DNA from 2 places in the Sinomonas soli genome. Region 2 is predicted to be linked to the other one. Evidence: riboswitches for the same ligand, from Rfam matches in the RefSeq annotation. Region 2 holds a riboswitch; the other holds the start of a gene.

Region 1 (4,594 bases), on a different contig from region 2:
CCCCTGCGCACGAGCGCCCGGGCGACGCTCTGGGCCGCGGGCGCGGCCGTCCTCCTGTGCGTCGTCGCGGGCCTCACCCTGGACGGCGGCGCGGCCGCCCTCGCGCTCGCGGGCCTCGGCGCGTTCGTGGCCTGCGCCCTCTATGCCGTGCTGGGCATGTCGCGCTACCTCATCGCGGGGCTCGCCGCGGTGGGCTCGTCGCTGGCCATCGGCTCCGGACTCGCATTCCTGCGCCTGCTCGGCCTCGCCTGGGACCAGGATCCGAACAGCGTCACGACGGTCTCGAGCCGCGACGCCGATCCGTTCTTCTTCGGCGCCCTGGTGGCCGCCGCCGCCACGCTCGCGATGCTGCTGGGCGGAGCCGTCTGGCCCGAGTCCCGCAGGCCCGCCGTGCGGGCCCGCCCCGCCGCCGGTGCGGGCGCGCGCCGTCCGAACCGCGCGCCGTCGTCCGCTGCAAAGCCTGCCCCCACGAGAGCGGCCCCGGCCCGGGCCCGCAGCACCGCGGCACGGACGCCCCAGCGCGCCGGAGCGCCGCGCACGCCAGCCCAGACGCGGAGCCGCGTCAGCCCTTCTTCTTCGAACGCGGCACGGCGAAGCTGACCAGCCGGGCATCCTGGCCGTCGAGCTCGGCCCAGGGCGTCTCGGTCTCGAAGACGGCAAGACCGGTGGTCGGGAAGTGGCTCGCGGCGTCCATGTAGGCGTCCTGGTCGGAGTCGCGCGAGGCGAGGCGCAGCGCGAGGTCCTGCACGCCGGGCATGTGGGAGACGATCAGCAGGGACCGCACCGTCTCCGGGACGTGGTTGACCACGGCGAGCATGCGCGCGGCGCTCGCCGCATAGAGGCCGGACTCAAGCTTCGGCGTGGGTGCCCGGTCCCCGAGCTCCTCGCAGACCCACGTGGTGGTCTGGCGGGTGCGCAGCGCCGTCGAGCAGAGGATGAAGTCGGGGATGACGTGGTGCTTGACGAGCCATCTGCCCGCCTCGGGGGCGTCCGCGTGCCCGCGCTCGGCGAGCGGCCGCTCGGCGTCCGGGACCCCTTCGGGCCACGCGGCCTTCGCGTGGCGGAGGACGATGAGGCGCTTGAGGTGGTGCTTGCTCACGCCACCAGCCTACGGCCGGGCAGCAGGGCCCGGCCGCGGCCGGATCGGCGGACCGTCAGATCGAGTACTCGGGCGCGGCCCAGACGATGACCTCGGGGTGCTCGTAGAAGCGGTAGCCCTGGCCCCGCACCGTGCGGACGGTGTTCGCGAGCCTGCCGAGCTTGGAACGCAGGCGGCGGATGTGGACGTCGATGGTGCGCTCGTTGGGCACCTCCTCGGCGTTCTTCCACAGGCTCTCGAGGAGCTCGTCCCGGCTCACGGTGCGCGTGCCGTTCTCGACGAGGTAGTTCAGGAGCTCGAACTCCTTGAACGTGAGGTTGAGCGTCTCGCCGTCGAGGTGCACCTCCCGCCGGGCGAGGTCGATGAGCACGCCGGCAGGGCGGGAATCGGACACCGCGGGGCGCGGCTCCGGGCGCGGCTGCCGGACGGACACGGTCGGGTCGCCGAAGGTGGAGCGCACGACGTCGAGCGGGGAGCCCGGCGCGCTCGCAGGCGCCACGGCCACCGCGGCGTAGCTCTCGACGCCCTCGACGAGCGACTGGGCGTAGGCCCGGAGCTCCTGGGCGATGCGCGCGATCGAGGTCCCGGCGGCGGCGGCCTGCTGCTCGGAGAGACCCACGTAGAGCACGAAGCCGTGGGCGACGTTGTCCGCCGTGACCGCGCGGACCGGCTCGGCGCCCGGCTGGATGACCGGGGTCGGGGCTGTCATGGGCGCGGCGTCCTGGACGGCGCCCAGGGACGGGGTGCGGGCCGCGGCGGCGCCGTGCTGGTACGCCTCGGCGCCGCCGAAGTGGGCACTGAAGGGCTGGCGGTGGCCCGGCTTCTGGGCCTTCTGGGCGTTGCGGACAGAGATGTGGACGTAGCCGGATGCAACAGACATGGATGAACCTCGTGAGACTGCTAGCCGTGAAGGCTTCGAATGCGGAGCAGAAGCGCCCGCCTGGCGGTGGATGCCCGACGCTGGGCGGCGAAAAGACTGGGGCTGAGTGCTGGGGTGGTGCAGTTAGCTCGGCATTCGACAGCAGCATGCGGTTCGGCCGGAGGGTGTCCCGGCGAGGCGGCGGTCTGCGGCTGCAGGTGCTGCTGAGTCTTTGTTCACAGTGAGAGTGTGTCCCGTAACAATGGCTACAGGCAAGTAACATTGTCGGGTTTGTCTCACCATGCGAGACAGACCGCGAGGGTTGTGATAGGAATCACAATTCGGTGATCTGAGAATGTGAACAGATATTTTCACAGTTTCGAGAAGCGGTCGGCTCTTTGTCGAACAATATTCGACCACTCTGGCCTTTGGGGGCGGGTGAGGCCGTGCGCGGCCGATCTCACACCGTGGACGTGACTCGACACGCAGGCGCGCCGCAGCTTCGCGCGGCTGGACATGGCCGGACCACATGGTCTACACCGCACGCGGGCGCGGCTGCTTGCCCGGTCCGGCAGCTGACGAATCTGCTGTTACCCAAATGTGACAATCAGGGGTCGGTTCCCCTACAGTGGTCTGGTGCCCGCCCCACGGCTGGCATCCCTCAGGCCCTGTCCGCCGAGCTCTGCCGACGGCCTGGGGGGACGTAGGAGGCAGAGACGGAGGACCCACTCAGCGGCCGCGCCCAGTGCTACGCGCATTCATGGCGGCCTCGGGGTGAAGCCCGTGCCACTGGCCGGGCCGGATGACTCTCATCCGAACCCGACAGCTAACTTCGCAGGCGCAAACGAGAGGCCCTTACGCTTGTGAGCAAGACCCCTGACCGCGCTTCCGCGCGCCCTCATGGCCGACGCCGAGCCGTCGCCCCGAACCGTTCCGCCCTGGCCCGTGCCGCGAAGAAGGGAACTGACCGCTTCGGCAACCGGAGCGCGGTCGTCGCCCTGTCCCTCGGCCTCCTCGCCGTTGCCGGCGGAGGCGCGGCAGCCACCGCGAACTCGGCTGACCTCGCCCGCACCGCCTCGGTGACGGCCCCCTCGGCGTCCGCCGCCGCGCAGACCCCGAGCCCGAGCCAGCCGAGCGCGCTCGCCCAGGCGAGCAGCGATGCGCGCGCCGCTGCGGACAAGGCGGCAGCAGACAAGGCGGCAGCCGACAAGGCCGCCGCTGCCAAGGCTGCCGCGGACAAGGCCGCAGCCGACAAGAGTGCCGCGGACAAGGCCGCAGCCGACAAGGCGGCGGCGGACAAGGCCGCAGCCGACCAGGCAGCCGCAGCCGCAGCCAAGGCCGCCGCGGCGGCACAGCCGGTCAACGACCCGGCGGCCGCCCAGGCCTACGCCGCGAGCCGGCTCTCGGCGTTCGGCTGGGGACAGGACCAGATGAGCGCCCTGGTCACGCTGTGGAACAAGGAGTCCGGCTGGTCGACCACGGCCACCAACGCCAGCTCCGGGGCCTACGGGATCGTGCAGTCTCTCCCGGGCAGCAAGATGGCGTCCGTGGGCGCGGACTGGCAGACCAACTACAAGACCCAGATCGACTGGGGCCTTGACTACATCAAGAAGAGCTACGGCTCGCCCGCGAACGCTCTCGCGTTCCACCTCGCCCACAACTGGTACTGAGGGCTGCTGCCGGGCACGGCCTGAGCCGCCCCGCTGCGCACGACGGCGCCGCCCGCCTCACGTTCGAGGCCGGCGGCGCCGTTGTGGTATCCCGCGGAGGGCCGCTTCAGCTCGAGGTGCCGGAACCCGTCCCGGTTCCAGTTCCGGTGCCGGTGATCATGACCGTCTGGGCCGCGAGGCCGTCCTTGAGTGCCATGACGCTCACCGTCTCGCCCTGGGCGAGGGTCTCGGTGCCGGAGGTCCCGCTGCCGGAGGCACCGCGTCCCCGCATCCCGCGGGCGGCGATCTGGGTCGAGGACGAGAGCGCGTAGGTCTGCTGGAAGCCGTCGCTGCTCTTGACCGTGACGGACTGCCCGGATGCGGCCGTCACCGTGCCGGTCTGCTCGACCATCGTGACGTTCGTGCTGCCCTGGACCACGACGAACTCGCCGTGCAGCATCTGGCCGAGCATCCCGATGCCGACCCCGCCGGCGCCCCCGAAGCCGCGCGTGCTGCCCTGGGCCCCGCTGCCGCCCTGCTGGCCGGTTCCGCCCTGGCCGCCCGTGCCGCCCTGCGGGCCGAACCCGCCCTGGCCGGCCGCGCCGCCGAAGCCGTTCGCGGCGCTGCTGTCCGTGGACGCGTTGGAGGAGTTCGCCGCCCACACGGCGGCGCCGGCTCCTCCGGCGATCACGACGGCTGCCGCCGCAGCCGCGACGCCCTTCTGGGTCGAGGTGAGGCCGCGCCACCGCCCGGCAGGAGCGTGCGGCCCCTTGCCCCCCGCCGCACCCCAGCCCGGGGCGGGCTGGGCGTAGAGCTGCTCCGGCGGGGCGCCCCAGCCCGGGTACTGCTGGGTCTGGTCGGTCTGCCGGACGCCGCCCTGCTGCGGCGCGCCCTGCTGCGGGGCGCCCTGCTGCGGCGCGCCCTGCTGCGGGGCGCCCCAGCCGGGGTACTGCTGGGTCTGCTCCTGCGCCGCGCCCCAGCCGGCGG
Region 2 (4,594 bases):
CACGGCCGTACCCGGTCAGGGGCACAGGGCCGGCTGCCCTGTGCATAGCCGGGCTGACTCTCCAAGAGTACTGAACTGCCGCTCCATTCAACGAACGCGGGGCCCGTCGGCACCGACGTGCCCGCAAAGCTTCACCCGCCGGACACCTCCGGGAGCGACCTCCTCCGGGGTGAGGCCGGGCCCCTGAGGGCCCCTGGATCCGCGAGGGGCCTGCGCCCCCAGAGACACCACGACGGCGCCCCCTCCCGTGCAGGAGGGGGCGCCGTCGAGGGAGTTCCGGGATCGGCTGGCTCAGCCGCCGACGCGGATGAAGACCGGGCCGGAGCCGACGTTGACGCTGAACAGCGCGGTGGTGCCGCCGTTCCAGCCGCCGTGCACGGCCATGCCGTTGCCGACGTAGACCGCGATGTGGGCCATGCCCATGCCGCCGTCGGCGTAGTAGGCGAGGTCACCCGGCTGCGCCTCCGCGGCGCTCACCGTGCGGCCGAGCGACAGGTAGCCAGCCGGCCAGCCGTGGTAGTGGATGCCCACGGCAGCCAGCGAGTTGGTGGCGAGCATGGTGCAGTCCTGCGCCACACCGAGCTGTGCGTACGCGGCGGCGGCGATCGCGGCGCCCATGCCCGAGGAGGCGGCGGGCTTGGCGGCGGGGGCGTCCACGGCGGTGGAGGCTGCGGCCTGGACCTTCGCGGGGGCGGCGGCGACCTGGGTCTCGGTGCTCGCCTGCGCCACCGGCGCAGCGGGGGCGGCGGCCGGAGCCGGAGCCTGGACGACCGGGGCGGCGACAGACTCGACGGCCGGGCGCTCGAAGCTCACGTTGGCGTTGGCCTCGGCGGAGATGGGGGCCTGGACGGCGTTGGCGACGTCGAGCGCGGCCGGGGCGGAGGCCTCGCGCTGCGAGGGGGCCTCTGCGGCGTTGGCCGCGACGCCGCCGGTCAGCACGAGACCGCCGGCCGCGGCGATGACTGCGGCCTGGCGGCCGACGCCGCCTGCGTTCTCGGTGACGGCCTTCGCGATGACGGCCAGCGAGGAGGTGTTGTCCGCGCGGTGGCGGGCAATGCCTGCACGAGTGGTCATATCAGGGGGTTCTCTCTCTGTTTTCGTGTCCTTCAGGGCAGCAGGGGGTCAGCCCAGAAGGCGGGGCGCCATGGTCACGGTCCATCGCGCCGCCCAGAATGCGGATTGGTCTCAGTTGAGGGTGTAGAAGACGGACGAGCCGGTAGCGTTCACCGCATGGAGCAGCGTGCCCTGTGAAGGGTTGAGAGCGCTGATCATCATCCCGTTGCCCACGTAGATGCCCACGTGAGCGCCGCCGTTCTGGACCACCAGGTCACCGGGGGCGGGCGTCGCCGTCTGGTGCATGATGGACCAGGCCTGGACGCGGGGGATGCTGATGCCAGCCTGAGCGTAGACCCACTGAGTGAAGCCCGAGCAGTCCCAGCCGGCCGGGGTGGTGCCGCCCCACACGTAGGGGTGGCCGATGCCGGTGTAGGCGATGCCTGCCAGAGTCGAGCCGAGAGCGCTGGCCGCGGCCGCGAGGCGCGGCGCAGACGACTGGACGCTGAGGCTGCCTTCGGAGGCCGGGGAGGCGGCGGGCGCAGTGGACTGCGCCGCCTGCTCGACTGCCGTCTCGACGGTCGGCGCCGCCACCGAGTGGACGGCGGGGCGCTCGAAGGAGACCTGGGCTTCATTGGACGCGACGACGCTCGGCGCGGAGGCGCTGGCCACGTCGGAGAGTGCGGAGGCCTCGCGGGAGGTCTCTGCTGCCTGAGCGGGGAGCCCGGCGCTGATGATCAGCCCCGAAGCCGCCGCAATGACGGCCGCTTGGCGGCCGATGGTGCCGGCGTTGCCGGAAACCGCGTGCGCAACAGCCTCAAGCGGGCTCGTGCGAACCGGTAGGGCGCGATGGCGCGCAGTCAACGTGCGAGTCGACACAGTTGTAGCCTCTCCCAATGCCTACGAGGTGAGCTGTCGGGTTCGGATGGAAAGTATCCGGCCTCCTGGCGGAGCCAGGCTGCTTAACCCCAAGGCCTTCCAGACAGCAGAAGGCCGAAAGTGGTTCCCCCGCCTCTGCCAGACGGAATGTGCGAACGGCTCCGGGAAGTGGCAGAGCTCGGCGTTCTTCCCGGATGTTCCAACTTGGTAGGAGCTGGAACAGGAACGACCTTACCCGAGGCCGCTCGAAATGTCACATTCGGATCACAGCCAGAAAACAGGTCATCACGAAACGGACACAGCGCGTCTCTGGAGGGGCTTCCCGACTCCTCGCGGCGCCGGGCAGAGGGCGGGGACGCGCACGCGCCGTCGTTGGTTCTCAGAGCCAGCCGTTGGGGTCGACGACCTCGCCGCTGACCATGACCTCGAAGTGGAGGTGGCACCCGGTCGAGGCGCCTGTGGTGCCGCTGAGCGCGATGGCCGCCCCTCGGTCCACCTTCTGCCCCACGGAGACCGAGAACGAGGAGAGGTGGTTGTAGGTCGTTTCGAGGCCGTTGCCGTGGTCGATGACCACGCGGTTTCCGCCGCCGTAGGGATGCCAGCCGGCGAAGGTCACGGTCCCGCCGGCCGCTGCCCTGACGGCAGTGCCGCACTGGGCAGCGAAGTCCTGGCCGCGGTGGAACTCTCCCGCGGAGCCCGTCACGGGGCTCACGCGGTAGCCGAACGGCGAGGTGCGCTCCATCGCTGCGAGCGGGGCGCCGAGCGCGTGCTGTGCCTGCGCCGGCGTGAGGCGGCCGGCGGACTGGGCGCCGAGCAGCTGCTTGAGGTGGCCGTCCGGGTCCGCGGCGCTGCCTACTGCGGCGCGGGCAAAGGGGACTACGGCATCCGCGGCGGCGGTGACCTGCGGCTGCTCGGAGCCCGTGTCCGTAGCGGCGGCGCCCTGCGTGGCCGTCGGCACGGTCACGGTCAGGACGAGGCCCGTGGCAGCGAGCGCCACGCCGGCCTTCTGGCCGACCCCGGCGACGGCGGCGATCTCGGCCAGCTGTCGCATCGGGCCGCGGCGCTCGGCGGCCCGGCGCCCGCGGCGGACCGCATCGGAGCCTGCGGCGGCGGCCCTGGGGCGCGGCGGAGTCTCCGCGCGCCGCCTGCCGCGCACGGCTGACTGAGTCAAGCGATTCCCTCTCTGTCCTCGCCTGCGGAGTTAGCTGTCGGGTTCGGGTCAGAGAGTCCAGACTCGGCCCAGCCGCACGGGGACCACGCGCGGCCAGGCCGGGGCGGGGCACCGAGCGTGCTGCGGCTTCACCCCAAGGCGGCCCGCGGCCGCCATCGGTGGGTCCCCCGCCTCTGCCATAAGGGTGCTGTGATTCCTTCCCGCTGGCAGAGCTCGGCGCACGGGCGGAACGGCGACGATGTCCCGTCGCCGCCTCCAGCATAGGCCCATGACGGCGCACTGTAATATTCCCGTGATCTTTAGTGAGACATCGCTCACACGCTACGCCCCGGTAGCAATTAGTCCAGCGGGTAGAGTTTTTGTCCCTTTGTGTGAAGACGTGTGCGATCACGGTGGCGACAGGCCGTCCGCCGGCCGCTGGACCCGCGCGGCCACCGGCTACGGCGGCCCGGCAGGACGGCCACAGGACGGGGAAAAGGGACGGCCGGCAGACGGGGACAGAGACGGGAGAGGAGCGGCGCCTCAGCCGATGGAGACGAAGACGTGCGCGGCGACCTCGGCGGGCAGCTCGAGGGCGCCGTCGACGCTCGCGACGCGCACGGAGATGTAGTCGCCGACCCGCTCGAGCGTCACCTTCGCCCCCGGGCGGATGCCGCCCTCCTCGAGCTGGGCGAGGAGCTCGGGATCGACCTGAATCGGCTCGGCCAGGCGGCACACGACGACGAGCGCGCCCGCCGTATAGGCGCCCATCGCCTCCACGAGGGTGACGACGCCGTCGCCGAAGCCCGCGGACGACTCCCCGCCGAGGGCCTCCAGGCCGGGGATCGGATTGCCGTAGGGCGACTCGCTCGGGCGCCCCAGCAGCTCGAAGAGGCGCCGCTCGACGCGCTCGCTCATGACGTGCTCCCACCGGCAGGCCTCGTCGTGGACATAGGGCCAGTCGAGGCCGATCACGTCCGCGAGGAGCCGCTCGGCGAGGCGGTGCTTCCGCATGACCTCGACGGCGCGCTTGTGGCCCTGCTCGGTGAACTGGAGGTGCCGGTCCCCCGAGACCACGACCAGGCCGTCGCGCTCCATGCGCGCCACGGTCTGCGACACCGTGGGGCCCGAGTGGCGGAGCCGCTCGGCGATGCGCGCACGCAGGGGGGTGATCCCCTCCTCCTCGAGCTCGAGGATGGTTCGCAGGTACATCTCGGTGGTATCGATGAGGTCGGACATGCGCGGGGCGGGCTCCTGGCGGCGGGACGGGCGGTGCGCTTCACCGCCCCACAGCGAGTCTAGCTTATTTTGATCTGCTCAGATTAGCCGCCCGACGGGGCGCCGGCTCGGATTCGCACGGCCGCTCGCGGGTGCGGCACACTTGATCCGGGGCGGGAGGGCCCGAGCCCGCGCCCCTACACCGGATCCACATAGGAGGCGCCCCCGTGAGCGATACCAGCCAGCTTCAGATCCCCGCCGAGTTCCTGCCGGCGGACGGCCGCTTCGGGGCAG

The links. Region 2 has a riboswitch for cyclic di-AMP ahead of ACYVKZ_RS05260 (M23 family metallopeptidase). Riboswitches for the same ligand answer to the same signal wherever they lie in the genome.
Region 1: it holds a riboswitch for cyclic di-AMP, as region 2 does, so the genes downstream of both, ACYVKZ_RS06750 (aggregation-promoting factor C-terminal-like domain-containing protein) here and ACYVKZ_RS05260 (M23 family metallopeptidase) in region 2, are expected to answer to the same signal.

What each region holds. Positions count from the first base shown of each region.
Region 1 is NZ_BAAGSN010000006.1:234,607-239,200, forward strand. Features, by position in the region: gene ACYVKZ_RS06735 (hypothetical protein) at 1-600, shown strand, start outside; gene ACYVKZ_RS06740 (SixA phosphatase family protein) at 563-1,099, opposite strand; gene ACYVKZ_RS06745 (winged helix-turn-helix domain-containing protein) at 1,155-1,979, opposite strand; cyclic di-AMP (ydaO/yuaA leader) riboswitch at 2,622-2,814, shown strand; gene ACYVKZ_RS06750 (aggregation-promoting factor C-terminal-like domain-containing protein) at 2,822-3,628, shown strand; gene ACYVKZ_RS06755 (hypothetical protein) at 3,735-4,594, opposite strand, start outside.
Region 2 is NZ_BAAGSN010000005.1:60,479-65,072, forward strand. Features, by position in the region: gene ACYVKZ_RS05250 (NlpC/P60 family protein) at 292-1,074, opposite strand; gene ACYVKZ_RS05255 (C40 family peptidase) at 1,186-1,917, opposite strand; cyclic di-AMP (ydaO/yuaA leader) riboswitch at 1,937-2,103, opposite strand; gene ACYVKZ_RS05260 (M23 family metallopeptidase) at 2,312-3,103, opposite strand; cyclic di-AMP (ydaO/yuaA leader) riboswitch at 3,107-3,300, opposite strand; gene ACYVKZ_RS05265 (metal-dependent transcriptional regulator) at 3,626-4,321, opposite strand; gene serC (phosphoserine transaminase) at 4,528-4,594, shown strand, end outside.